3 regions of the Metabacillus dongyingensis genome follow, and region 2 is predicted to be linked to each of the others. Evidence: riboswitches for the same ligand, from Rfam matches in the RefSeq annotation. Region 2 holds a riboswitch; each other region holds the start of a gene.
The links. A riboswitch is a leader RNA that binds a small molecule or an ion and turns the genes downstream of it on or off. The one in region 2 is predicted to bind S-adenosylmethionine.
Positions count from the first base shown of each region.

Region 1 (7,256 bases), 670 kb from region 2:
TTTGAGAAGGTGTAAAACATGAAAAACTTCAATCAATCACAGTTATTAAATAAGCTTCCAAAGCAGTTTTTTGCAAGTCTCGTAGCAAGAGTGAATGCAAGTATCGAAGCGGGACATGACGTTATTAATCTTGGACAGGGGAATCCTGATCAGCCAACACCGCCCCACATTGTTAAGGCTCTTCAGGAGGCAGCGGAAAATCCGGACTATCACAAATATTCCCCGTTCCGCGGACAGAAATTTCTTAAAGAAGCAATTGCGGAATTTTACATGCGGGAGTATGGTGTAACACTTAATGCTGACAAAGAAGTGGCCATTTTGTTTGGCGGAAAAGCGGGGCTTGTTGAAATTCCGCAATGTTTACTGGACCCGGATGATTTAGTTCTCGTGCCGGATCCCGGATATCCTGACTATTGGTCTGGGGTAGAGCTTGCCCGGGCCAGGATGGAATTTATGCCGCTGGTAAAAGATAATCAGTTTTTGCCGGATTATGGGCAACTTTCTGAAGAAGCGAAGAAACAGGCAAAGCTAATGTTTCTGAATTACCCGAACAATCCGACCGGTGCTGTTGCCTCAAAAGAATTCTTTGAAGAAACAGTCGCGTTTGCAAAAGAAAATGAAATTTGTGTGATTCATGATTTTGCCTATGGCGCCATTGGGTTCGACGGAAAAAAACCTGTCAGCTTTTTGGAAGTTGAAGGAGCGAAAGAAACTGGGATAGAAATCTATACACTCTCGAAGACGTATAATATGGCGGGCTGGAGGATCGGCTTTGCGATTGGCAATGAAAGTGTCATTGAAGCGATTAATCTGCTGCAGGATCACATGTTTGTCAGTGTGTTCAGTGCTGTCCAAGAAGCTGCTGCAGCTGCCCTGCTTGAATCACAGAGCTGTGTGGATGAATTGGTGGAGCGGTATGAAAGCAGACGCCATGCATTCATAACTGCTCTTAACGAAATTGGCTGGCAGGTTGAAGCGCCGCCAGGGTCGTTTTTTGCCTGGCTGCCTGTTCCGGAAGGCTATACGTCAGAATCCTTTGCCGAATATCTCCTCCTTCATGCACATGTCTGTGTGGCGCCGGGTGTCGGTTTTGGGAAATTCGGAGAAGGCTATGTAAGGGCAGGACTTTTAACCTCAGAAGAAAGACTGAGAGAAGCAGCAGCACGGATAAAATCTTTGAATTTATTTTAAAATGGCGGTTGACAGTCTTTTGAAAAAATGTCATAATCCAAATTAATTTCAGGTTATTCAGAACATAAAATAAATAAGCCATTCTTATCAAGAGCAGGTGGAGGGACTAGCCCGATGAAGCCCGGCAACCGACTTAAACCAAGGTTTAAGCACGGTGCTAAATCTTGCAGCATTTCGCTGATAGATAAGGATCTTAGCCAAGTCAGATAAGGTCTCTTTTCGATTAGCGGAAAGGGGCCTTTTTTATTTATTTAGAATATATAAAATTTTGCGCATTGATGGCAAACTGAGTCGCCCAGCTCCTCGGCCAGAACAAAAAAGTCAAAACCGGACTTTTCTGCTGATTTTGCCATGCCTGAGCTAAACTGGCGCTTGCGCATTTCTAAAACTGTTATGGAAGGCGGTACAAACATGAGCGGCATTACAGCAACCTATCTCATCCATGATGAAAAAAACTTAGAAAAAAAAGCAGAAGGGATTGCCCTTGGGTTAACCGTTGGGTCCTGGACGGATCTTCCGGAACTGACTCAGATACAATTGAAGCAGCACAAAGGGAAGGTCATCTCTGTAGAAGAATTTGAGGCTGATGATAAGGTTTCAGCTTTTTTAAACAAACGCGTCAAAAAAGGCATCGTTAAAATTTTTTACCCTGGAGTAAATTTCAGCCATGATTTGCCGGCGATTCTTGCGACTGTGTTTGGAAAACTGTCTCTTGACGGCGAAGTAAAGCTTCAGGACCTGGATTTTTCAGAAGATATTCTTGCTGATTTTCAAGGTCCTAAGTTCGGCATCAGCGGCATCCGTGAAAAACTTGGTGTATATGACAGACCTTTGCTTATGAGTATTTTTAAAGGTGTCATCGGACGTGATCTCGCTTTTTTAAAGAATCAGCTTAAAGATCAGGTGCTCGGCGGGGTTGATTTGGTGAAAGACGATGAAATTCTTTTTGAAAATCCGCTGACACCTTTTGACCAGCGGATTACTGCCGGAAAAGAAGTGTTAAACAAGGTTTATGAGGAGACCGGTCATAAGGCGATGTACGCGGTTCATTTATCAGGCAAAACGTATGATTTAAAAGAAAAAGCAAAGCGTGCGGCAGAGCTTGGAGCAGATGCCCTATTGCTAAATGTTTTTGCCTACGGCCTTGACGTGCTTCAAAGCCTGGCAGAGGACAAAGACATCAACATTCCGCTAATGGCTCATCCAGCTGTCAGCGGTGCATTGGCATCATCCTCACTATATGGAATCTCGCATTCTCTTTTACTCGGAAAATTGCTGAGATACAGCGGAGCCGATTTTTCTCTGTTTCCATCCCCTTATGGAAGTGTTGCGCTTGAGCGGGAAGCGGCCCTTTCCATAGGTGCAGCTTGTAAAGAAAACGTGCTCCTGAAGGAAACATTCCCTGTGCCTTCAGCAGGGATTCATCCAGGACTCGTCCCTATCTTAATCCAGGATTTCGGGTTAGATAGCGTGATTAACGCAGGCGGAGGTGTCCACGGACATCCAAACGGCGCTGCTGCAGGCGGAAAAGCTTTCCGTGCAGCGATCGATGCGGCATTACAAGGCATCTCCTTGACTGAAAAAGCAAATGAAAATGCGGATTTGAGAATCGCGCTGGATCTTTGGGGGCAGGTGGAAGTGAGCAAATGAGCAAGCCGATTATCATCTGTGATTTCGACGGAACAATAACAAACAATGACAACATTATTGCCATCATGAAGAAGTTTGCACCGCCAGAATGGAATGCTTTGAAGGATGATGTATTAAGTCAGCGGATTTCTGTCCGGGCAGGAGTAGAGAAGATGTTTCAGCTGATTCCATCAGAGCTGAAATTTGATATTATTCAATACTTGCTTTTTACGGCTCAGCTTCGCGATGGATTCCGTGAATTTGTTCAATATACGGAGGAGGAAGAAATCCCTCTGTATATCGTAAGCGGAGGCATTGATTTTTTTGTTCACCCATTGTTGAATGGCTTGGTTGACAGGGACCGTGTTTACTGCAATGCAGGTGATTTCAGCGGTCAGGCAATTGAAATCTTATGGCCAAACTCATGTGATGATCAGTGCAGCAATGACTGTGGCTGCTGCAAGCCGAGTTTAATCAGGAAGCTTGCTGCTCCTGATCAGGAAGTCATTGTCATTGGTGATTCAGTTACGGATTTAGAGGCTGCAAAACTTGCAGACTTTGTGTTTGCAAGAGATTTTCTTCTGGGAAAATGCCAGTCTTTAGACCTTCCGCATCAGGAATTTACTACGTTCTTTGATGTGATAGATAGACTTAAGAAAAAGCAGGAGGCGGTATCATGAGTCTTTTAAATCAACGCTTGCGCGAGCTTGCAGCGGTTAAACGCGAGCTTGCTGAGAGGGACTGGTTTCCAGGTACAAGCGGAAACCTCGCGATTAAGGTAAAAACGGAGCCGCTCTCGTTTTTAGTGACTTCAAGCGGTAAGGATAAACGGATTGAAACGGATGAAGATTTCCTATTGGTCGATCAGAATGGAGCTGCCCTTGAAGAAACAAAGCTGAAGCCTTCTGCTGAAACCCTGCTTCATGTTGAAATCTATAATCGTACGAACGCAGGCTGCAGCCTCCACGTCCATACTGTTGACAACAATGTCATCTCTGAGCTCTACGGCGATGACGGCGGCGTTACGTTTAAAGGACAGGAAATCATTAAAGCATTTGGTCTTTGGGAAGAAGATGCAGAGTGGCATATTCCGATTATTGAAAATGCGGCTCATATACCGGATCTCGCAGCTGACTTTGGCAAGTATGTGAACGGAAACTCCGGTGCTGTTTTGATCCGCAATCATGGCATTACCGTTTGGGGCAAAGATGCTTTCGAAGCCAAAAAAGTGCTGGAAGCATGTGAATTTCTATTTTCCTATCATTTAAAAGTCCTATCTTTAAAACAAGCTAAATCGCTCACATTAAGAGCTTAACAATAGGAGGAATTATAATGGCAACGATACGATTACAGGAAACAAATGAAAGAATCGCTGATCAAAAGGCGGTAGCTGCCTTTCTTGAGTCTCAAGAAGTCATTTATGAGCACTGGGATATCGAGAAGCTGCCGGAAGCTTTAAGAGAGAATTACAGTCTTGCTGATGAGCAAAAAGAGGAAATTCTGCAAGTATTCAAGGATGAAATCGCAGACATCTCAGAGCGTCGCGGCTACAAGGCACAGGATGTCATCTCTTTATCTGAGAGCACGCCGAATCTTGATCAACTATTGAAAAATTTTCAGCAGGAGCATCATCACACAGATGACGAAGTACGCTTCATCGTCAGCGGCCACGGCATATTCATCATTCAGGGAAAAGACGGCTCATTTTTTGATGTTGAACTCAACCCCGGCGACTTAATCTCCGTACCGCCAAACATACGCCACTACTTTACTCTTCAGGAGGACCGCAAAGTTGTCGCAGTCCGCATTTTCGTTACATCTGAAGGCTGGGTGCCAATTTACGAAAAAGAAGAGCAGCAGGCATAATTGGAAATCCTCTTCGCCTTGATGGTGAAGGGGGTTTTTTTATTCTGAAAGTAAAGGATTTTAGTCAGCAGAACAAGAATGAATGAGCCGAATAGGACATCAGCTGCACAGAATGATTTAAAATAAACTTTGACTTATGTAATTTGGATCAAGGAGGAGAAAAACGTTGTGAAGCGAGCACAATATGAATCCAATCGAACATAATTAACAGCACTAAAATCCTTAAGCTGGATGCAAGAAAATGAGCAGGGCCAGGAGGAAATTCAAAATCATTTTAATTTTCTTTACTCTCTGATGTTTCTATGGTAAATTTTCAACAATAAATAAGCATAAAAGGGAGGATTGGAAAGATGAAGATTCGCTACAATTTCGTGAAAAAAGAGGATGTAAGATACTGTAAGGCGGAAAGCACGGTAAAGGAAGCTTATGAATTGCTGAAGGAGTCAGGGTATCGGAGCATTCCCGTTCTTAGAGAGAATGGCACAGTGTTTGCCGGCTTAATCTATAAAGTTGATCTCCTGGATCATTATGTAGAAAAGGAGGGCAAGGATGAGGATTCGATCGAGGCTCTGATTCAGGATCAGGATGCTTTTGTTTATGAAGAGGATTCATTCTTTAAGACATTCCTTACCATCAGACGTCTTCCATTTTTAGCTGTGCTGAATGATAAAGAGGAATTTTCAGGCATTATTACGCATGGTAATGTCATGGATGTACTTGAGGATTCGTTTGGAATGAAGACAGGCGGTTATATTCTGACAGTCGGCACGAAAGAGCATAAAGGCGCGATTAAAGATCTTGTCTCAACGATTAAGGATGTGAACATCGAAGGACTCCTGACACTCGATAATGGCGATACATATTTAAGAAGAATCATCATCAATCTCTCCCATGACGTTTCTGAGAAAAAGCTGAATAAAATAATTAAGAAGCTGGAAGAAAAAGATTTCCGGGTAACGTCAGTTGATGATGTGAATCTCGGGGAAAAAGTATTAACAAAGTAAAAGGAATTTCATTAAAAAACAGCAGCCGAGCTATTCGATCTGCTGTTTTTCTTTGCCAATAAAGTTGTTTATGCCTTTTAATATTGGACATAGCAGCAAAAATGATTGAATATTCTACAAATTTTGACAAACGTTATGGCGTGTGTTTAGCTGAAAGTCTGGAATAATCCAGTCAAATGTCCAGTTCTGCAGCTGCTGAAGAAACAGTAGAAAAAGCTGATAAATTTGGTCATGAAGCAGATCCTTATTAAAGAGCCTGAGAGCTCTTTTTTCTTTTATAATAAATCCGGCATTATTTGTTTAAACTCTCGCAAATTCGGGAAAAACTTGGTATTAAATAAAATTAACAAAATTGTCATATTATTTCTCAATATTATTGTCGAATATTGCTAATCTATTTACAAGTATAGAAGTATCTGTAATAATTTATTTGTATATTTATTCCCAATATAGATACTTAAGAGATGAGGCGGAGGGAAGAAAATGACAATTGAAATGAGCAAGTCTCAATTATTGGCAAGTATTGATTCTAAACGCAAGGAAATGATCGATACAGCAAGAGCAGGCGGATATACGTGCGAGGGCGCTGTTCAATGCAGTCAGGAATTGGACATGCTGCTAAATAAATATCAGCAAATTCTTTTTGAAGAAGAAAATAAAACGAATCCACCATTTCTGCAATTTATTGAGTCTATGAAGAAATGGACGGCAAGAGATGGCTTAACTATATAAAAAACCTAATACTCGCGGGAGAAACAGGCTCCGTTTTTTGAGTGGAAAAACTGAACATAGTTGAAAAAGGGTACTAAATTGCACAGCAATTTGTACCTTTTTTTATTGTTATTTTAACATCTTGGTGTGCTGAAGAATAAGGGGAGAGCGGTTTTACGGACTCAGCATGCCTGCCCAAAGCTAGTTTGAACGTTTTCAGGTACTATCTGCACATATGATTCCCTAAAATCTAAGAGTAGTTCTGTTTGAGGAATCAATCGTGCTCTATGATTCCCTAAAATCCAAGAGCAGATCTATTTGAGGAATCAATAGCGCTCTATGATTCCCTAAAATCCAAGAGCAGATCTATTTGAGGAATCAATAGCGCTTTATGATTCCCTAAAATCCAAGAGCAGATCTATTTGAGGAATCAATCGTGCTCAATGATTCCCTAAAATCCAAGAGCAGATCTATTTGAGGAATCAATAGCGCTTTATGATTCCCTAAAATCCAAGAGCAGATCTATTTGAGGAATCAATCGTGCTCAATGATTCCCTAAAATCCAAGAGCAGATCTGTTTGAGGGATCAATCGTACTCTATGATTCCCTAAAATCCAAGAGCAGATCTATCTGAGGAATCAATCGTGCTCAATGATTCCCTAAATTCAAAGAGTAGTTCTATTTGAGGAATCAATAGCGCTCTATGATTCCCCAAAATCCGAGAGAGGTCCAGTTTGAGGAATCAACCGCCATTCCAATTGGCATATGAATTAACGGGAAACAAAATGAATTTTGTTCAATTCTTAATATAAATATAAAAACGCCCAGATAGATAAATCGGGCGTTTTATTGTGC
Region 1 is NZ_CP082944.1:1,821,004-1,828,259, forward strand. It holds gene K8L98_RS08980 (pyridoxal phosphate-dependent aminotransferase) at 19-1,191, shown strand; SAM riboswitch class I at 1,273-1,382, shown strand; gene mtnW (2,3-diketo-5-methylthiopentyl-1-phosphate enolase) at 1,603-2,841, shown strand; gene K8L98_RS08990 (2-hydroxy-3-keto-5-methylthiopentenyl-1-phosphate phosphatase) at 2,838-3,500, shown strand; gene K8L98_RS08995 (methylthioribulose 1-phosphate dehydratase) at 3,497-4,135, shown strand; gene K8L98_RS09000 (1,2-dihydroxy-3-keto-5-methylthiopentene dioxygenase) at 4,153-4,686, shown strand; gene cbpA (cyclic di-AMP binding protein CbpA) at 5,037-5,690, shown strand; gene K8L98_RS09010 (aspartyl-phosphate phosphatase Spo0E family protein) at 6,174-6,422, shown strand.
Region 1: linked by a shared signal. The riboswitch ahead of mtnW (2,3-diketo-5-methylthiopentyl-1-phosphate enolase) and the one ahead of K8L98_RS05680 (bifunctional homocysteine S-methyltransferase/methylenetetrahydrofolate reductase) in region 2 are both predicted to bind S-adenosylmethionine.

Region 2 (7,256 bases):
TCAGCGCCATTCCTTTTTCATCAATCGTTCCAACAACAACAGCTGCCCCGTATTTGTGAATGAGCGGGACGACTGCTTCAAATCTCTCTTCACCGTCTTCTAAGTTGATGGAATTGATGATCACTTTCCCTTGAGAATAGGAAAGTGCCTTTTCAATGACTAACTCATCCGTTGAATCTATGACAAGAGGTGCCTTTACTTTTTTCGTAATCTCTTTTATGAAGGCTTCCATATCTTCTACTTCTTCGCGGTCAGGATCAGCCAGACAAATATCGATTACATGGGCGCCATTCTTAACTTGAGCTCGGGCAATTTCAGCTGCTTCTTCAAATTTCCCCTCCGCTATTAGTCGTTTAAACTTTCTGGAGCCAATTACATTTGTCCGTTCTCCGACGAAGAGAGGCCGCATGGAATCATCATAAATAAGCGGCTCGATGCCAGAAACAGTATGAGCCGGATCACGTTCCGGAACGGAGCGGGGCTCGAGTTCACCTACAGCATCAGCAATGGCGGTAATATGTGCAGGTGTAGTCCCGCAGCAGCCTCCGACAATGTTCAGCCAGCCCTGTTCTGCAAATCCTTTTACTTTCTGAGCAAGAGAACGGGGAGATTCATGATAATTTCCTTCCTCATCAGGCAGGCCGGCATTAGGATAGCAGCTGACAGCTGTATGGGCCATGCCTGATAGCGTCCGGATGTGGTCGGTCATGAATTCTGGCCCTGTTGCACAGTTTAGACCTACAGATAAAGGCTTCATGTGCTCAAGCGAGATGAAAAAGGCTTCGATATCCTGGCCGGCAAGCGTCGTTCCCATAGGTTCAATTGTCCCTGATATCATCAGCGGAATTTCTTTGCCTGCTTGTTCAAAGGCGCGTTTAATGCCGAGAAAGCCTGCTTTCACATTTAATAAGTCCTGGCTCGTTTCAAGAAGAAGCAAATCAGCTCCGCCTGCAAGCAGGCCGAGTGTCTGTTCTTCGTAATTTTGAATAAGCTCTTCAAACGTTGCTCCGCCTGTAACAGAAAGTGTTTTTGTCGTAGGGCCCATTGAGCCCGCAACATAACGCGGCCAGTCAGGAGTTGAATATTTTTCAGCTGCCTTTTTGGCGATCTCCGCCGCTTTTTTATTTAACTCAAAAGCGAGGTGACCGAGATTATATTCATCAAGAACAATCTTGGTAGCGCCAAATGTGTTGGTTTCAATAATATCTGCTTTAGCGTCCAGGTAAGCATCATGAATGGATTCGATGACTTCTGGTGCAGTAATCGTTAAATACTCATTGCAGCCCTCGTATTCTTCTCCGCCGAAATCATCTGCAGAAAGATTTGCATCCTGTATCATGGTGCCCATCGCTCCGTCCAGAACGAGGATTTTTTTCTCAAGCTGCTTTTTTATATCAGACATGCGTAATCTTCCTTTCATTGACCTCAATTTGTTTCTTGTGAATGTAATTTGTCAGTTCAACGGTTAATTCATAGTTTAAAAATGGTGTAATTAAGTAGATTCCATTAAATAAGTCAAAGGCAGCATCGATCAGTCTTTTAGAAATCGCCAATCCTTCCTGATAGGCTTTCTCCCGATTGTCGCCTGCCCGGGCCATTCTTTCACGAATACTGTCAGAAAGAGTAATGCCCGGAATTTCGTTATGGATAAATTCTGCATTGCGGCTGCTTGTGAGCGGCATAATGCCGATATAAATCGGAACGGTTAAGTGCTTCGTTTCCTCATAAACATCAATCAGCTGTTTTTCTGAGTAAATTGGCTGTGAAATGAAATAATCTGCACCGCAGGCAATTTTCTTCTCCAGTCTTTTTACCGCTTTATCTAGATATTTAACATTGGGATTAAACGCAGCGGCAACTGAAAAATTGGTTTTTTCCCCAAGAGGTTTTCCTGAATAAGAAAGACCATCGTTAAATTGTTTAATTAAGCTGATCAAATCAAATGATGAAAGATCATAAACGGAAGTAGCTCCCGGAAAATCCCCGATTTTTGATGGATCGCCCGTAATCGCCAGCACATCCGTAAGTCCCAGCGTATGAAGACCCATTAAATGAGATTGAAGGCCAATTAAGTTGCGGTCGCGGCATGTAATATGAATTAAGGACCTGAGTCCAAGTGTTTGCTGAACGATGGACCCTACAGCCACATTGCTTATTCTCGGTGATGCAAGTGAGTTGTCTGCAAGTGTTAAGGCATCGATTCCAGCAGCTTGCAGTGCTTTTGCACCTTTTATAAATTTGTCCAGCCCAAGCTTTTTAGGAGGATCGAGTTCTACAATCAGAGAGCGCTTTTTATTGACTATTTCCGGCAGGGGAGGGTACTTTCTTTCCGCTGCAGACGTGACAGAAATCTCTTTCTTTCTTATTTTAACTTTCTTTTCTGTAACTGGAGGGAGTCCTTTAAGCGCTGCTGCCATTGCTTCGATGTGGATTGGGGTTGTGCCGCAGCAGCCTCCAATTAGTCTTGCTCCCTGATTTCTGAAGGCTAGAGCGCTTTCTGCAAAATATTTTTCTCCAGAGCCATAGACAAGTCTTCCTTCTTCAAGAGTAGGCAAGCTGCTGTTGGGATAAACAGATAAGAACGCTCTTTCCGGGAGCGGAATTTCTTCAAGTGATGAAAGCATATGGTAAGGACCAAGTCTGCAATTCAGACCGACAACGTCAGCACCAAGGGCCTCAAGCTGAGAAAGGCCTTCTTGCAGGGGTGTTCCATCCTGCAAGACTCCAATTTCGTGAAGGGAGATGTTTGTAATAATCGGGATATTCGTTTCTTTTCTGGCGATCTCTAATACGGTTTTAATTTCTTCAAGATCATAATAGGTTTCAAGCAGCAGACCGCTTACCTCTTCACTGAGCATAAGGTAAAGCTGTTCTCTGAAATTTCGTTTAATGTCCTCAAGGGAATAGGCATTTTTCTTGAAAGCACGGATGCCGCCTATTGTTCCAAGAACATAGGTGTTATTGCCGGCTGCTGCTTTTTTAGCAATCTGAACGGCAGTACGGTTAATTGCTCTCACTTCATCTTCAAGTCCATATCTTGATAGTTTAATATAGTTTGCACCGTAAGTATTTGTCTGAATGACATCTGCACCGGCTGCAATATACGCCTTATGAACATTTAATATTTCATCAGGCTTCGATAAATTCAATTCTTCAAAACACCTGTCAACTCCGTGTGAGTAAAGCAATGTTCCCATTGCTCCGTCGCCAATCAGGATCTTCTTCTGTAAATCGTTTAAAAGTGTCAAACTCCAAACCTCCTTAGTGCAATAAAAAAACAAAAAAAGCCTTCCAAGAAGAAGACTTTTGAACGTTCAGGACTTCTTCTTATCGTTCGATGGATGCATCGCTGGAATTAGCACCTTGGATTGAAATCTCTGATGAAGACAGATGATTTCATTATGCCAGGTTGCTGAAGCTTCAAAGGGCCAGTCCCTCAGCTTCTCTAGATAAGAATGGTGAAATATGAAATTTTAGAAAAAGATATTATATCTAATTTACATGTTTTTTCGGATAGATTCAATACAAAAATAAAACTTTTCTGAATAGACGGGGAATTTGTTGAGGGGAAATCGAAGCAGATACTTGCAGAACAACGAAAAAAACACTCAGCAGAGGATAGCCCGAGTGTTTGTTCACTTTATCTGAAATTAATGAATTGAACATCTATCGGCAGGTCGGCTCCGCGAACGGCTGCGATCACCTGCTGAAGGTCGTCCTTATTTTTGCCGGTCACACGGACCTGATCGTCCTGAACCTGGGTTTTTACTTTTAATCCGGAATTTTTAATAATGGCATTAATCTTTTTTGCATTATCCTTATCAATACCCTGAATGAGCTTAGCGCGCTGGCGAATCGTTCCGCCCGATGCACCTTCGATTTTTCCGTAATCAATATTTCGTGTCGCTACATTGCGCTTTATCAATTTAGAAATAAAAACATCCTTTAACTGATCCATTTTAAACTCATCATCTGAAACTAAAACAATCTCTTCTTTTTCAAGAGAAATGCTGCTTTTGCTCCCTTTAAAATCATAGCGGGTGCCAATTTCCTTCATTGTCATCGTAATTGCATTCGTCACCTCAGGCATATCCACCTTTGAAACAATATCAAAAGAACTGTCTTTCGCCATAAGAATCCTCCCAAAAGTTTATATTATCTATAGATTATAGTAGAATGAACAGGGGATAACAACTAACGAAGTGCGGAATCGCCCGTTTAGCTCCGACAGACAGATAAGAATTCCGCCGAAAAGTCCGGGTTTGACTTTTTGGGGGAATTTGTTCTGGCCGAGGAGTTGGGCGATGGAGCCGGACAATACGAAGTACAAAACGTAAAAGTTGGAGTAGTCTGCAGCAATTAAGCACCCGATTAGCCCAGGAGATTAGCCGTTTAGCTGCGCATTCATACATAAATGTCCGCTTCAATTTGAAAACTAACAGCAGATGCAACCTGCAAAAGAAAGGAACGAAATACAATTGATGAATCCAGGAACGTTTATGACGCTTTCGATAGATGAAAAATTAGATTATGGCTATTATTTAACAGATGGGGAAAGCCGTGTGCTCCTTCATAAAACGGAAATCACGGAACCGATTGATGACAAAGAAGAAGTAGAGGTTTATTTAATTGTTGATCATGAAGACCGTCTTGCTGCAACAATGAAGAAACCGAAAATTACCGAGGATCATTACGACTGGGTTGAAGTTGTAAGCGTAAGAGAAGACATGGGAGCGTTTGTTGATATTGGTTTATCCAAGGATGCCCTAGTAGCAAACGATATCCTTCCAGCGTTTATCGAGGTTTGGCCTGAAGAGGGGGACATGCTTTATTGTTCTTTGAAGGTAACGAAAAATGGCAGGTTTTTCACGAAGCTTGCAACGGAAGATGTCATGCAGGAGAATATCGTATCAGCAGAAGGTGCAGCCAACAATCAAACTGTGACAGGCAGAGTTTACAGAATGATTATTGCCGGCTCATATATTATTACAGAAGAAGGCTACAAAGGATTTATTCACTCTTCGCAGCGTAAAAGAGAGCCTCGTTTAGGCGAGCTGGTAACAGGACGTGTAATTGAAGTGAAAGACGATGGAACAATCAACGTATCTCTGCTTCCCAGAAAGCATGAAGCATTGGATGAGGATGCACAGCAGCTTTATGATTACATGGAATCAAGAGGCGGAGCGATGCCATTTTTCGATAAGAGCGACCCAGAGGATATTAAAGAACGCTTTAACATGAGCAAAGGCGCGTTCAAGCGTGCAATCGGATCATTAATGAAAGCTGGGAAAGTTTATCAGGAAGACGGCTGGACATATTTCAAAAAGGAACAGTAAGCGAGTTGATCGCTTGCTGTTTTTTTTGAGCAATTTCAGGTTTTTTGCGGATAAATTCTGAAATTTAATTAATATCATTATGCGTCTCAGTTATCTCAAAAAAAATTTACTCGCTTTACCCTTCCTGCAATAAAGATTTCCGTAAATCAGTCGATATGACATGAGGAGATACTTTTAAAGGGGAGAATACATCAAATGAAAAGAAAACATATTGCTGTGCTGCTTTCATTTTGCATCACGATTTTGCTTGCAGGCTGCGGACAAGCTGCAATGGAAAGCAATGCAGATGAAAAGATAAAGGTTGGGATTATGCTGTCTGACGTCGGACTGGGAGATCAGTCATTTAGTGATTCAGCATTTGGCGGACTAATTAAATCCCGTGATGAGCTTGGAATCTTATTTGATTATAGGGAAATTAAAGATACTGGCACCTATGAAAAGGGGTTGACTGAATTAGTTGAAGAAGGCAATGACCTTGTTATCGGACTGGGTTTTATGGTTCAGGAGGATCTTGAGAAGACGGCGAAAAAATATCCGAAACAGAAATTTATATTAATTGATGCGATTTCAGAGCTGGATAACATCACGTCGATTACGTTTAAAGAGGATGAGGGAAGCTTTTTGGCAGGAGTTGTTGCCGCCATGACATCAAAATCGAATACTGTAGGATTTATTGGAGGAGCGGATGTTCCGCTTATCAATAAGTTTGCAGATGGATTTTCAGAAGGTGCTAAAGCGGTTAAACCGGATATTGCCATTATCACGGAATATGCCAATGATTTCGGCAACGATAAACTTGGCAGTGAAATAGCGAAAAAAATGATTGGCAATAAGGCTGATGTTTTATATGCTGCTGCTGGCTTTACCGGAGTAGGGGCACTAAAAGCAGCACAAGAAAGCCGTATTTACGCAATTGGAGTTGACAGCGATCAGTATTTTTACGCTGAGAAATCAGTGATAACCTCTATGCTCAAGAATGTAGACGTGGGTATCTACCAGCTGCTTAAGGAGTATGCAAGAGAAAATAAGGTTCCTGAAGGACATATAGAATTAGGTTTAAAAGACAATGGTGTTCAGCTGGCGCCAATCCGCGTTATTTCGCTTACGGATGAACAGCGGAAAACTCTTGATGAATGGCAGAAAAAATTAGCAGAAGGCAACTAGGGGGATGACTTGTGTCACTTAAGAAAAAACTTTTGCTGAATTCACTCAGCATCATTATTATGGCAACTTTGATGATTGGTTTTATTATCGTGAATATGCTTTCCATTCAATCATCTAATCAAAATGAGGTTCCTGTTCTGCTAAATATTGAAAAGCTGCAGGGAGAGCTTACTGTAACAAAACAAAGTCTGAACAACTTTGCCTTTTCATTGACAGATGCTCAAAAAGAAGAGACTCTTCAATCACTTCAGAGAAATGAAAAACTGATTGAAGAAATAAATCAAACCGCGAAGGATAAAAATACAAAACAAGCATTTCAAAAGGCTTCAATTAAATTTAAAGCTTTTAAAGAAGAAACAGGCCAGGCTCTGAATCAAAAAAATCAAGCAGAAGCCAAGCGCCAGTCTGTTCGTGTTGATGGGATTTCCAATGATGTGCACTTGATGAATTTTTATTCGAATGAACGATATGAGATGCTTCAGGAGAACTTGAAAAAACAAATCGAATTCGTTATATTATCGGCAATAATCGGTACAGCTCTTTTAATTTTATTATCTTCTTATATTGTGATTCGAATGACAAATGCCATTACAAAGCCTCTCAAAGGGCTTTCCCATCAGGCAAGTGAAATTGCAAATGGAAATTTGGCAGTGGCTGCTATTTCCTATAAGGGAAAAGATGAAATAGCAGCACTGAATGATTCTTTCACTTCAATGACACATCAGCTTAAAGGACTTCTATTCTCAATCGACAGCG
Region 2 is NZ_CP082944.1:1,152,700-1,159,955, forward strand. It holds gene metH (methionine synthase) at 1-1,402, opposite strand, end outside; gene K8L98_RS05680 (bifunctional homocysteine S-methyltransferase/methylenetetrahydrofolate reductase) at 1,395-3,248, opposite strand; SAM riboswitch class I at 3,325-3,456, opposite strand; gene K8L98_RS05685 (YajQ family cyclic di-GMP-binding protein) at 3,641-4,132, opposite strand; gene K8L98_RS05690 (CvfB family protein) at 4,482-5,336, shown strand; gene K8L98_RS05695 (BMP family lipoprotein) at 5,532-6,500, shown strand; gene K8L98_RS05700 (methyl-accepting chemotaxis protein) at 6,512-7,256, shown strand, end outside.

Region 3 (7,256 bases), 1.8 Mb from region 2:
TGTGCCAAAAGACGGTGTCAACCAAAAAGTTTTTTATTAATTCGAAAAGACGGATGATTCAATTAATGATTTCACACCCGTTGCTTGTTCAATTGCCTGTTCAAGATCCTCCAGAAGGTCATCTATATGTTCAATCCCAACAGACAATCGAATTAAGTCTTCAGTTACTCCTGATTTTTTCAGGCCTTCTGCATCCAGCTGCTGATGTGTAGTGCTGGCAGGATGAATGATCAGGCTTTTGGCATCTCCGACATTTGCTACATGCGACCATAGGTTAACAGAATTAATCACCTTTGCGCCTGCTGCACGGCCGCCATCAATGCCGAACACTACAACCGCGCCTGCCCCTTTAGCTAAATATTTATCTGCCAGGGCCTTGTCAGGGTGCTGTTCATCTTCAGGGTACAGCACCCATTTAACTGCAGGATGCTCATTTAAATACTCAACCACTTTTCTCGTATTAAAAATATGCTCTTTCATTCTTACATGAAGTGTTTCCACTCCAAGAGCAAATTGAAATGCATTAAAAGGACTGATAGCAGGCCCTAAATCCCTGAGGAGCTGAACGCGGGCTTTTACAATAAAGGCTGCCTCCGGCAATGCTTCTGCATATACAAGATTGTGATAGCTTGGATCTGGAGTCGTAAAGCCCGGAAACTTATCGCTGTTCCAATCAAACTTCCCTCCGTCTACGATAATTCCTCCGAGGGTCGTGCCGTTTCCAAGCAGCCATTTGGTGGCCGAATGAATGACAATATCTGCTCCGTGTTCGATTGGCCTGCATAAATAAGGAGTTGCAAAAGTGTTATCAATAATTAATGGGATACCTGCTTCATGAGCAATTTTTGACACTGCCTCTATATCAAGAACCTGCAGACTTGGATTGCCAATCGTTTCTGCAAAAATGGCCTTTGTTTTAGGTGTGATGGCATCCCTGAAATTCTCAGGATCATCCGCATTTACAAACTTAGTCTGTATCCCGTACTTAGGCAAAGTGGTTTGAAAGAGATTGTAGGTCCCCCCGTATAGGCTTGAGGCAGAGACAATCTCATCCCCTGTTCCGGCAATATTTAATATGGAAAGCGTTATCGCAGCCATGCCGCTTGCCACAGCAAGACTTCCTACTCCCCCTTCTAGCTGGGCAACTCTTTCTTCGAAAACCGTTGAGGTAGGATTATGTATCCGGGTATAAATGTAACCCTGCTCTTTTAAAGCAAATAAATCCGATGCATGCTCCGTATCATTAAAAACATAGGCGTTAGACTGATAAATTGGCACAGCCCGTGCTCCTGTTGCAGGATCCTTCTGCAAACCCCCATGTACATTTAACGTCTCAAGCCGATACTTATTTTGTCCCATATTCCCATCTCCTTTTTCATTTTTCCATATAAAAAACCCCTTCAAAGAAGAGGCGGAATCACCATATCTCTTCTTATCTTCCAGAGCATTCTAACCTGCTCTGATGGAATTGGCACCGTGTTGCAATAACCGGTTGCCGGGCTTCACAGGGCCAAGTCCCTCCACCTCTCTTGATAAGATTAAACTTATTGAATCTAAATGAATTGTAACACCGCTTCATTTACACAGTCAATTAATAGTTTGAATTTTTAGATTATTATTTAGACAAGTGAATAATGGATTCAAGCCTTAGTACATTGCGAAATGATCCTTTTACTTCAATCGCTCCTAGCTTTGAGAGCTGAAGAAGTCTGATTGGTGAGTGAAAACAGTCAAGAAGATGATTTTCATCACCTGAAACCAGTACATGTGCTGAAAGATTGTCATTGTCGCTGCTTAAACAACAAGCCCCCTTTTTTAAAACAAGCAGGATGGGTTTTTGTTTTGAACTGGTTATCCGTATTCTTAATTCTTCGTTTGGAAGCAGCGGCTGAATAAAATAAGACGCATTCATTTTTTCTACAAACGAAAATAAGTCCATTTCTTTTTTTCTCCCCATTTCTTTCCTATCAGATCATAACGTATTAATTCGTTTTAATACGACTCATCACCTTTATGAAAAGTTCGACACTTTATTGGACTTGGAGAGACAAAATAATCGTTTTTTCTATTTCCCAAGAAATATGTCAAATGCCGCCCTGCTCAGGCGGCATATTCTTTCAATATTTGATAAATATATTCAACAGAATGAAAGGCATATTTCTTGTGGGTAACCGCTCCATTTTCAAATATAAGCAAGCAGGGAACACTTTCAATTCCCCACTCTTCCGCTTGCTTAGGCAGGAAATTTAAGTTTGCCGTATGAATCGCTAAAGCTGGGAGCAGCTCTTCAACAACAGACAGCATTTTTTTTGCAAGCTGACACGTTCCGCAAAATGGAGTGTATAGATAAAGGATGCCAAATTCTTTTTCAGCAAACATATCTAATTGTTCTTCTTTTATTTCAATCATTGCTTTTCATGAGACTCCCTTTATTTTATAAGTATTTCGCCTGAACATCGATATTTGCACTTAAAAGCACAGCAGCAACATGCTGATCAGGTGCAGTCGCAACTTCACGGTACATTCTATCTATAAATATATGAGCAGCTTCGGGCAGTTCCCGCTTGAATTGTTTTCTGAGGCGATCCCCTGATTCATCAGAATCTACAAGCACATATACGTCTCTATAAAACAGAGCATCAATCATTTCATCTAATCGAGTAAGGCTTATTGTTCCATTTGTACAGATAATTTCTACAGGTTCATTGACAACATTAAGAACCTTTCGTTTGTCAGATGTTCCTTCAACTATTATGACCTTTTCAACCTCAATTGCAGACATCGCCATCACCTATTCAGTTAAAGTATGTGTTATCTTATAACCTATTCGAATTGCATGAGGTTGTTTCTTAAAATAATTGAACAAAAATGGCAGTGGAACATTCCACTGCCATTCGATTAGCACCAGCCGTTTTCTTCGTCACAATCTACATACTTTTCATCTTGTTTTGATAAAACGTCTGCATCCTGGAAAAAGGAATGGTTTTCTTCTTCATATCCATTTTTCAATGAAACCTGATTTCCATTTTGACCAAAAGACATTGTGCCAATTTGCTCTTTTTCAAAAAACAAGTTCATTTGACCTTCTGAAAAGCGTCCTGTTACCCGGTCTGTAATATCTAAGCGCTTCTTTTCAAATGACATCCTGGAACACCCTCCTTTTTATAGCTTAGGGTGTCCTGAGTTGATGCCCTTTATCAGTCTTCATTTGTCATTTCTACATATTGTTCAGCAGTCATTAAGCTGTCAACATCACTTACATTGCTTGGCTCGATAACAATCATCCATGCTTTTTCATATGGAGATTCGTTTACAAATTCTGGGCTGTCATCAAGATCCTCATTGATTTCAACAACTTTTCCGCTGATTGGCGCATAAAGCTCTGAAACCGTTTTTACTGATTCAACGCTTCCGAAAGGCTCGTCTGCTTTAATTTCATCTCCAACTTCAGGAAGCTCAACAAATACAATATCCCCAAGTTCTGATTGAGCAAAATCAGTAATGCCGATACGTACTTTTTCGCCTTCAACTTTAACCCATTCGTGCTCTTCAGAATAGCGAAGTTCTTTTGGTGTGTTCATTTTTATTACCTCCAAGTTTTATCTTGTTTATTTGTAAAAAGACTGAAGTTAAAGTCTTCTACTACTTTGCCCATGCTGCTTCGAATTGATCTTCATTAAAGCCGACGGTAACTTTCTTGCCGTCTGTTGTTAATGGCCGTTTGATAAGCATGCCGTCTGATGCCAGAATCTCAAGCAGTTCTTCATCAGATAAAGAAGCAACCTTCTCTTTCATGCCTAATTCGCGGTATTTTTGACCGCTGGTATTGAAAAACTTTTTTACTTCTAACCCGCTGTTATCAAGCATCTTTTTTAATTCTTCTTTTGTCGGTGGATTTTCGACAATATGTACATCTTCTACCTGCAAATTGTGATCTTCAAACCACTTTTTTGCTTTTCGGCATGTACCGCATTTTGGATACCAATAAAACGTAAGAGCCACTCTTCTCACCACCTGCAACCGTAATTGAACAAGATTATTTTACCACAATCAATTGGACAATCATAATCCCAAGTTTCTATTGTGTAAAAATCAGTTTCCTAAAAGAAATAAGACCTTTTCCATTACGGAAAAGGTCCATTTCTTACACTTTGCTTAAGCGCGGTAACCATTTTCTTCAATTAGTGCAGCTGCAATTTCACGTTTTTTGGCAATCACGTTGATCGGAGTGTGACGAGTGAATTTTCTGAGTGCCGAAATCATCATGCGAAGTGTATCGCCCTGTTCAATCGCAACTAATGATTCCTTCGCGTGTGCTTCAATCTCATTAAATGCTTCCTGGCAGTACACTTGAGTATAAAGGAGCTTTTGAGCGCTCTTTGCTTCTCCAGCTTTGCTGATTGCTTTTTCAGTACGCAGAATCGCTGATTCCATAGCATAAATGCTGCTTACGATATCTGCAATGTTCACTAATACCTCTTGTTCCTTCTGCAATGCCTGGCCGTACTTTTGTGCAGCAAGTCCAGCAATCATCAAGCCGATTTTTTTAGCATTTTTCAATAAATGTTTTTCTTGTTCCAGAACGCCTTCACCAACTTCTTCAGGCATGAGCATCATTAATTCTTCCTGCAGAGCCTGAGCCTTTTGCAGCAATGGCAATTCACCTTTCATTGCTTTGCGCAAATATGTTCCAGGCACTAATAGGCGGTTAATTTCATTTGTCCCTTCGAAAATGCGGTTTATACGGGAATCACGGTACGCTCTTTCCACTTCGTACTCTGCCATAAAACCATATCCGCCATGGATTTGAACGCCTTCATCTACTACATAATCAAGCGTCTCAGATCCTAATACTTTATTTAATGAACATTCAATTGCATATTCAGCAATGGATGCAGCAACTTCTTTGCCGTCTTTCACTTCTTCAGGCGACAGACGGCTCATGCGGTCTTCAAACAACCCTACAGTACGGTATACAGAACTCTCCATTGCATAGGTTTTAGAAGCCATATTAGCCAGTTTTTCCTGAATCAGCGAGAAGCTGCTGATTGGCGTTTTAAATTGCTGGCGCTGATTTGCATATTGAACAGAGACATCGATAATGCGTTTTGATCCGCCGATTGTTCCCACAGCTAATTTATATCTTCCGATGTTAAGGATGTTGAATGCGATAACATGGCCTTTTCCAAGGTCGCCTAATAGATTTTCTTTGGGAACCAATGCATCCTCAAGAATAAGAGTTCTAGTTGAAGAGCCTTTGATTCCCATTTTCTTTTCTTCCGGACCTGTTGATACTCCAGGATATTTTTTTTCGACGATGAAAGCCGAGAAGTGCTCGCCGTCAACTTTTGCATAGACTACAAAAACATCAGCAAAACCTGAGTTTGTAATCCATTGCTTTTCTCCATTCAGTACATAGTGTGTGCCTTCAGCATTCAATCTTGCAGTTGCTCTTGCACCCAATGCGTCTGATCCGGAACCCGGCTCAGTTAATGCGTAAGCTGCAATACGCTGGCCTGTTGCAAGGTCTGGCAGATATTGCTGTTTTTGTTCTTCGTTGCCGAAGAGCACAATTGGAAGCGACCCGATTCCTACATGTGCGCCGTAGGATAAGGAAAAACTGCCTGCACGTGCAAATTTTTCTGTGATCAAAGCTGAACTGATTTTGTCTAGTCCAAGGCCGCCGTATTCTTCAGGAACATCAGCTCCAAGCAGACCCAGCCCGCCTGCTTGCTTAAGCAGCTTCACAGATTTATCAAATTGATGATTCTCAATATCTTCTAAGTGCGGCAAAACATCATTTACGACAAAATCCTCTGTCGTTTTAGCAATCATTTTATGTTCATCTGTAAAATCCTCAGGAGTAAATACACTTTCAAAAGTCACATCATCTAGTAAAAAGCTGCCGCCTTTGATTACATTTTCAGTCGTTTTAGACATGTTTGGTTCCCCCGTTTACTAAAGTTTTATTTCAAACCAGCTCGAACACTCCTGCAGCGCCCATTCCGCCGCCGATGCACATTGTAACAACTCCAAATTGTTCCTTGCGCCGCTTCATTTCATGAATAAGGGACAGGGTCAGCTTTGCTCCCGTACAGCCAAGCGGATGCCCAAGTGCAATTGCGCCGCCGTTAACATTCACTTTATCTTCATCTAATCCAAGCTCTCTAATCACCTGAATTGATTGAGAGGCAAATGCTTCATTCAGTTCAAAAAGTCCGATGTCAGATAAGCTCAGTCCTGCTTGTTTTAAAGCCCTCGGAATCGCTTCAATCGGCCCAATCCCCATTACCTCAGGCGGAACTCCTCCCACAGCGAAGGATCTGAATTTTACAAGGGATTGCAGACCTAGTGCATCTGCTTTTTCACGGTCCATCACCATAACTGCCGCAGCCCCGTCACTTGTTTGTGAAGAATTGCCCGCTGTTACAGATCCCTTAACGGAAAATGCAGGTCTTAAATTCGCAAGAATCTGCATGCTTGTTCCAGGACGTACACCTTCATCTTTTGAGAATTGGAAATGTTTTTCATGAAGCTTATTATCGCTGCCAACACTTCTTTGTGTGACATCTACTGCAATAATTTCATCATCAAATTTTCCTTCTTGGATGGCTCTTGCAGCGCGCTCATGACTGCGGACGGCAAATGCATCTTGATCTTCACGGCTAACGCCGTACTTTCTTGCCACCTGCTCAGCTGTATGCCCCATTCCCATGTAATATTCAGGAGCGTTCTCAGCCAAATTTGCATTTGGACGGACAACATGCCCCATCATCGGAACCATGCTCATTGATTCTGCTCCGCCTGCAATCACTGTATCTGAATGGCCAAGCATAATTTTTTCTGCTGCATAGGCAATGCTCTGCAATCCTGATGAGCAGTAGCGGTTAACGGTAATGGCGGGAACTGTGTAAGGCAGTCCGGCAAGCGCCCCGATGTTTCGCGCTAAGTTCAATCCCTGTTCTGCTTCAGGCATTGCACACCCGATAATCAAATCGTCTATATTTCCTTCATAGCCCCCGGCACGCTTCAGCGTTTCTTTTACAACGAGAGCTCCTAAATCGTCTGGTCTTACAGTTGCAAGTGATCCTTTTTTTGCTCTTCCAACAGGTGTTCTCGCACCTGCTACAATGACCGCTTCTCTCATAACAGTGCACCCTCCTAATTACGTAGTGGTTTCCCTTTAACAAGCATGTGCTGCATTCTTTGCTGTGACTTGCCCTCTTGAACCAAGCTCAGGAAAGCTTCTCTTTCTA
Region 3 is NZ_CP082944.1:4,363,646-4,370,901, forward strand. It holds gene K8L98_RS21685 (O-acetylhomoserine aminocarboxypropyltransferase/cysteine synthase family protein) at 37-1,359, opposite strand; SAM riboswitch class I at 1,430-1,539, opposite strand; gene K8L98_RS21690 (SCP2 sterol-binding domain-containing protein) at 1,616-1,939, opposite strand; gene K8L98_RS21695 (thioredoxin family protein) at 2,101-2,409, opposite strand; gene K8L98_RS21700 (toprim domain-containing protein) at 2,435-2,782, opposite strand; gene K8L98_RS21705 (YusG family protein) at 2,899-3,144, opposite strand; gene gcvH (glycine cleavage system protein GcvH) at 3,198-3,581, opposite strand; gene K8L98_RS21715 (arsenate reductase family protein) at 3,643-4,002, opposite strand; gene K8L98_RS21720 (acyl-CoA dehydrogenase family protein) at 4,156-5,940, opposite strand; gene K8L98_RS21725 (acetyl-CoA C-acetyltransferase) at 5,972-7,147, opposite strand; gene K8L98_RS21730 (3-hydroxyacyl-CoA dehydrogenase/enoyl-CoA hydratase family protein) at 7,162-7,256, opposite strand, start outside.
Region 3: linked by a shared signal. The riboswitch ahead of K8L98_RS21685 (O-acetylhomoserine aminocarboxypropyltransferase/cysteine synthase family protein) and the one ahead of K8L98_RS05680 (bifunctional homocysteine S-methyltransferase/methylenetetrahydrofolate reductase) in region 2 are both predicted to bind S-adenosylmethionine.